Regions from separate parts of the Thiomicrorhabdus xiamenensis genome, predicted to be linked through region 3. Evidence: predicted binding sites of a transcription regulator. Region 3 holds the regulator's gene; each other region holds the start of a gene.

Region 1 (2,272 bases), 190 kb from region 3:
GGCGTCTGCCAGCGGTGAGGGGGATTGAATTCGTTGGCAGTCGACCAACTTTCTGTCAGGGCATTCATCAGAAGTCCTCCACTAAAATTTTGCGATCCGTTTAATCAGGGCGTTCTTCTTCCTGACGCACTTTCCATTTTCCGGCGAGCAGGTCGATTTCCAGTTGGTGTCCCTTTAGGCGGCATTCGAAAACCATCGGTTGCGCATAGTGCATTGAGTAACGACCGATCTCCGCTTTTTCCAGCAGACCGAGTTTATAGGCGGCATGACGAAAGGCTGCACCATGGCCGACCATTACGATCAACTGATTATTCGACTCGCTGTTGGCCATGACCTGAAGAGCAGTCTGTTGAATGAACTGGCTGACACGTGTGCCGGCCTGCATAAGGGATTCGGCACCGTCTACCGGCAGGCAGAAGTCGGAATTGCTTTTCCAGTGCGGTGGCAGAGGTGCGAACCGAGGATCCTGGTCAATCACTGCTTCAATCTGTTCAAGCGTCAGATTGGCCAGAGCACCGACGGAACGCTCGTTCAACGCAGAGGTCGTTTCTATCTGACAGGACTGTTTGAGTTGGTGCTTGATTTCGGTGGCAGTCTGCCAGGAGCGCAACAGATTCGAGCTGTAAATGCTTGGGTAAAGTTGCCACTTTTGGTGCTTGATCAGTTTTTGCAGCGCTTTGGCGGCCTTGCGGCTTTGCGCAAACCCTTCTTCAGTCAATCCGTAGGGTTGTAGGGCGCTTGGCGTCTGCGGCTGTTGTTCGTACTGTGCGTGGCGTAAAAAAGCTAAATAACATCGTTTCATTCGGCCAGTTTAGTGAGCACGAATGACGCTTATGTCACAGCTAGGTGAAAAATTTATGACGGGGGGAGAGAGGCGGCAGAAACTCTGCCGCCGACGGAAAATGAGAAGTGTAACCCTTATAGGGAGAAGTCGCTGAAGTCGTTGGTATCGACTTTGGAGTCGACTTGCCCTACAAGGTAGGAGCTGATTTCCGATTCCTGCGGAGCGACCTGTACATTATCGCTGACCAGCCAGTTATTCATCCATGGCAGCGGATTACTGCGGTTTTCGAAAATCGGTTCCAGATTCAGCGCTTTCATGCGCACATTGGTAATGTATTCGACATACTCTTTGAGAATGCTGGCATTCAGACCGATCATCGAGCCGTCCTTGAACAGGTATTCGGCCCACTCTTTTTCCTGTTGCGCTGCAGAGCGGAAAATTTCGATGGCCGCTTCCTTCTGTTCTTTGGCGATGACAGCCATTTCAGGGTCATCTTTGCCATCGGCCATCAGATTAAGGATGTTCTGGGTTCCAGAAAGATGCAAAGCTTCATCGCGGGCAATCAGTTTGATGACTTTGGCGTTACCTTCCATCAGCGATCTTTCGGCAAAGCTGAATGAGCAGGCGAAGGAAACATAGAAACGGATGGCTTCCAGAACATTGACCGAAACCATGGTCAGATAAAGTTGGCTCTTGATCTGTTTGCGGAATTCCGGATTGTCATTCAGGTCAATCTCTTCGGCGTACATTTTGTTGGTCAAGGCGATCAGTTCGTCATAGTGCGAGGTGACAGCCAGTGCGCGCTTGGTGATTTCGTCGTTATCGACAATATCGTCAAATACTTCGGACGGATTGGTGAAGATATTGCGGATAATGTGCGTATAGGAGCGACTGTGAATCGTTTCCGAAAAGGCCCAGGTTTCGATCCAGGTTTCCAGTTCAGGAATGGATACCAGAGGCAGCAACGCGACGTTTGGGCTGCGTCCCTGAACCGAGTCCAGAAGGGTCTGGTATTTAATGTTGCTGACGAAGATATGCTGCTCGTTTTCCGGCAGTTGCGAATACTGGGAACGGTCGGTTGAGATGTCTACTTCTTCAGGGCGCCAAAAGAAGGAAAGTTGCTTTTCGATCAATTTTTCAAAAAACGGATATTTCTGCTGATCGTAACGCGCCACATTCACATTTTGTCCAAAGAACATCGGCTCTTTCATTGCATTATTGTGACCCTGACAAAAAGTTGAGTAGGTGTTTTTATCTTGGCAACTCATATCCGTTTATTCCTTCTAAATCGAAACAGGGGCTTGGCCCCGAAATTTTAAGAGATTGACTATTTTAGTACTGAATGAGATTAATTGTCATTTAAAATATTTCAGGAGTTCTCTCTTTCTTGTGTTTTTTTACTATAGGTTGTGTTTTTGGTTTTTAATGGTAACAATTTATAGTGGTTACGGCGAGTATTACATGTTGCTTCTTGCAGATGATTCGGTT
Region 2 (2,272 bases), 1.0 Mb from region 3:
ACGATTTCGGCACCGGCTACTCGTCTTTGAGCTACTTGAAGCGCTTCCCTCTGAGCATTCTCAAAATCGATAAAAGTTTTATCGACGGCCTGCCAATGGATGAAGAAGATATCAGCATCAGTGAAGCGATTCTGCATCTGGCGCACAACCTGAACGTCCGGGTTGTCGCGGAAGGCGTGGAGACACTCAAACAACTGAACTTCCTCGAAGAGAGGCAGTGTGAATACATTCAGGGCTTTGTCATCAGCAAACCACTTAAGAGTGACGATTTGGAAGTCTGGCTGACCGAACATGCCGAGAATTTCTATCAGAGCGCAACCTACCGCGCTTTAAGAAACTAAGCCTGACGACTCGGAAAAGGACAGCGGCCATGCAACAAAGAGCGCAAATCTAAACAATGAAATGGAATCCTGTTTATTGGCTGTTTTACGCCATCATCCGCTTTTATCAACTCTTTATCAGCCCGTTGCTCGGACCACGCTGTCGCTTCTATCCAAGCTGCTCCAATTACACCATCGAAGCTCTCAAAACGCATGGTGTCATCAAAGGTTCCTGGCTGGCGATCAAACGCATCAGCCGCTGCCATCCAGGGAACCCCGGTGGAATCGACCCCGTTCCGCCCTGTTCTTGCGATGCGCAGAAAAAATCCAAACAACAGAATCCCGACAAACAGCAATAAAGCTCGCAACCTTTCTCATTTAAAGCGACTGATCTCAGCCATAAATATTTCACAATTTCTTCGACTACAGCGTCATTCAAGTGCGCTAGAATAGAAAATTGTGCCGTATTTACGTAGATGAAACAGTGGAAAAACGGCACCCGACATTAATCACTTTTTAATACTCAAATAAGGGATTTCAGGGACCTACTCTATGAGCGCAAACGATCTACCACCTCTTGCCACCGACTACCCTCGCTATATCAACCGCGAACAAAGCTTATTGGAGTTTAACCGCCGGGTTCTGGCCCAAGCTAAAAACCCGGATATCCCGTTACTGGAACGCCTTAAGTACCTGTGTATTTCCAGCAGTAACATGGACGAGTTCTTCGAAGTCCGTCTTGCCAGTCTGTATGAAGTGGCCAATCAGCCGGGCACCCTGACCCGCCCGGACGGAATGGATCCGAACGAAGCGATCGACATGCTCTCCGACACGGCACACGAGATCGTCGAGCAACAGTACAGTACGCTGAACCATATCCTGATTCCGGAGCTACAGAAGGAAAACATCAATTTCCTACGCCGCAACCACTGGAATGATACCCAGCGGGCATGGATTAAAGAGTACTTTATCCAGTCTTTACAGCCGGTTCTGAGTGCTGTTGGACTTGACCCGTCGCACCCTTTCCCGCGTGTTCTGAACAAGAGTTTGAATTTCATTGTTTCTCTGGAAGGTGCCGACGCCTTCGGACGCTCAAACGGCCTGGCAATCGTTCCGGTCCCGCGTTCATTGCCACGTATTATTAAACTTCCGCCTGAAGCGACAGAAGGTGATAACGACTTTGTCTTCCTCTCTTCGGTACTGCACGCGAATGTGTCGCTGCTTTTCCCGGGAATGACGGTCACCGGCTGCTACCAGTTCCGTGTCACCCGTAACACCAACCTCTTTATCGACGAAGAAGAGGTTGACGATATCATGAGCGCTCTGCGTGGCGAACTCTCTACACGAGACTATGGTGGCGCAATCCGTCTCGAAGTCGCGGACAACTGTCCTCCGCATATGGTGGACTACCTGCTGGACCGTTTCAACCTGACCGAAAAAGCGCTCTATCAGGTCAATGGTCCGGTTAACCTGCACCGCCTGAGCGCTCTGCCGGATAGAGTCAACCGCCCGGATTTGCAGTTCGAACCTTACACCCAGCGACAACTGACCAAGAAAAGCGTTAAAAAGGCCTTCAAACTGTTTACACGCCAGAAGAAAAACGACTCGCTGTTTGCCCGTATCGCGCAGAAAGACATTCTGTTGCACCACCCTTATGAGGCCTTTACGCCGGTTATCGACTTCCTTAAAGAGGCATCCAAGGACCCTGACGTTCTGGCGATTCGCATGACGCTATACCGTACCGGTGAAGATTCGGATATTATCAAAGCGCTGATGAAGGCGGCGCAGAACGGCAAAGAGGTTACTGCTGTCGTCGAACTGCGCGCCCGTTTCGACGAAGATACCAATATCATTCAGGCGACCCGTCTGCAAGATGCCGGCGTACATGTTGTTTACGGGGTCGTCGGCTACAAAACCCATGCAAAAATGATTCTGGTAGTGCGCCGAGAAAA
Region 3 (2,272 bases):
AATAATTAATGATCTTGACTTCAAAAATCCGCGACTGATCCAGGGTCAGAGTAATGGCACGGCGGTAATCGCCAGATTTCAGATATTCCAGAAAATCCGGTTGTCGGATAATCGCCTCTATCCGGCGTCCGACATCCTGACGAAGCAGGCCAAGCATTCGCGTCGCAGGCTCGTTAAGCCATTCGATATAGTGATTCTGATCAATCGAAACCACCGCCGACGGCAGTAGCATCGAAGCCGCCTTAAACTGCTCGGATTTATAGAAGTTCAAATCCGCGTGCTTTTCCAGAGCGCGCTGCTTCTTCGAAACCTGATAGGAGACTTCGCTCCACAAACCGGTCAACGGCGGATGCGCATCAATACTGGTACCCTGAATCCATTTTTCGAAGCGCCGTACACTCCATAAATGACGGCCGATATACAAAACGACAAAACCGGCTGAGGTTGAATACCACCAGCCGGTCAGCCAGGCAAATCCGAAAGCAAGCCAGAGAGCCCCAATGACCCAGGTCAGCTCGCGTTTAATTCCACTTGTTAACAATCAGCTTATTCCTCAACAACTGAAAAACGATATCCCGAACCACGAATAGTCTGAATGTAATTATCCACTCCGACGGGTTCCAGAAGCTTGCGCAAACGACGAATATGCACATCGACAGTACGTTCTTCGACCACGACATTCAGCCCCCAGACCTGATCAAGCAGCTGAGTTCGAGAGAACACCCGGTTCGCATGCGACATAAAAAAGTTAATCAACTTAAATTCAGTCGGCCCCAACTTAAGTTCTTCACCATCGACATAGAAACGGTGGCTTTCAATATCCAAACACATACGACCGGCAATAATCTGCTGCCCGTCGTTCGCGCCTACAGCACCATGCTGGCGGCGAAGAATGGCATTCACTCTCGCAACCAAAGCCCGCGGAGAGAAGGGTTTAACGACATAGTCATCGACCCCGGCATCAAAACCTTGAACCTGAGCCTCTTCCTCGCCCCGCGCAGTCAGCATGATAATCGGCATATCGCGGGTCTGATCATTCTGACGCAGCTTCTGCGCCATAGTCACTCCGGAAATTCCCGGCAGCATCCAATCCAAAAGGATCAGATCCGGTGTTTTATCCAAAGCCAGGCGCATGCCCTGCTCAGCATTATCGGCTTCTTCGACCCAAAAACCCGACGAGCTTAGCGTAAATTTAAGCATATCGCGGATTGCGGCTTCATCTTCAACAATGAGAATCGTTTTTTGACTCAAACCTCTTCTCCAAACAGTAAAATAACGTCTCTATTCCTGTGACAAAATTCTTGCCATAGTCTCTTCATCAAGATCACGCACATCTTGACCTTTAACCAGATAAGCCACGCTTTCACCGATGTTCAAGGCATGATCTGTAATACGCTCGGCAGCACGAACCGCCATCAGCATACGCAACTGCAAATCTACCTTATCGGCAGTGTCAGAAGCAAGCAATTCCGCCTTAATTGCCTCAACCGCCTGATGAAGGACTTCATCCATGCGCTCTTCTTCATGATAGATCGACATCACATCGGTCGTATCCAAACGGGAGAAACCATTCAAAGCGGTTTTAATCATCTGGCTGCTCGCCGCCATCAGCTGACGCAGATGAGTGTAGGCGGGCATAGATGAGCAGTCACCACCAAGCGTACACTGCTCCATTGCCATTTTGGCAATTTTGACCGCTTCGTCGCCCATACGCTCAAGATCCATCGCAATGCGAATCGCCATCACAATTAGACGCAAGTCAGATGCTGTCGGCTGCTGTCGAGCCAGAACCGTCGCGCACAGACGGTCGATCTCCATCTCGCCGCGGTTAATATTTTCATCCTGCAACATGGCGGCTTTCGCCAGTTCGATATCATTGTTCTCCAATGCACGGTTCAGATCCGCCAGCTGCTGCTCGACCAGACCGCCCATTTCCAAAACTTCATTAAACAGAGCCTCAATATTGCGGTTCATCTGTTCTGAAATATGGGTGTTAAATTCATCACGATTCATAATTTTCTCCTCCCGCTAAAATTAACCGTAACGGCCGGTAATATAATCTTCGGTACGCTTCACCTGCGGATTGGTGAACAAAGTGTCCGTATCGGTATATTCAATCAGCTCACCCATATACATAAAGGCCGTGTAATCCGAGACACGAGCCGCCTGCTGCATATTGTGGGTTACGATCAGAATAGTGAAATCTTTCTTCAATTCAAAAATCAGCTCTTCGATCGCCAGAGTTGAAATCGGATCCAGTGCCGAGGTCGGC

The links. Region 3 encodes PhoB, which activates phosphate uptake and scavenging genes when phosphate is short. Its sites were predicted from a motif close to GNNTGTCATAAAACTGTCANAT; they were not measured.
Region 1: HQN79_RS09915 (histidine phosphatase family protein) is a predicted target of PhoB. The motif match lies at 845-866, and genes of this name have one in related genera.
Region 2: ppk1 (polyphosphate kinase 1) is a predicted target of PhoB. The motif match lies at 713-734, and genes of this name have one in related genera.

What each region holds. Positions count from the first base shown of each region.
Region 1 covers NZ_CP054020.1:2,145,545-2,147,816, reverse strand. The annotation lists gene HQN79_RS09920 (metallophosphoesterase) at 1-68, opposite strand, end outside; gene HQN79_RS09915 (histidine phosphatase family protein) at 101-802, opposite strand; gene nrdB (class Ia ribonucleoside-diphosphate reductase subunit beta) at 919-2,052, opposite strand.
Region 2 covers NZ_CP054020.1:401,960-404,231, reverse strand. The annotation lists gene HQN79_RS01845 (bifunctional diguanylate cyclase/phosphodiesterase) at 1-341, shown strand, start outside; gene yidD (membrane protein insertion efficiency factor YidD) at 398-679, shown strand; gene ppk1 (polyphosphate kinase 1) at 873-2,272, shown strand, end outside.
Region 3 covers NZ_CP054020.1:1,958,682-1,960,953, forward strand. The annotation lists gene phoR (phosphate regulon sensor histidine kinase PhoR) at 1-541, opposite strand, end outside; gene phoB (phosphate regulon transcriptional regulator PhoB) at 547-1,251, opposite strand; gene phoU (phosphate signaling complex protein PhoU) at 1,282-2,013, opposite strand; gene pstB (phosphate ABC transporter ATP-binding protein PstB) at 2,035-2,272, opposite strand, start outside.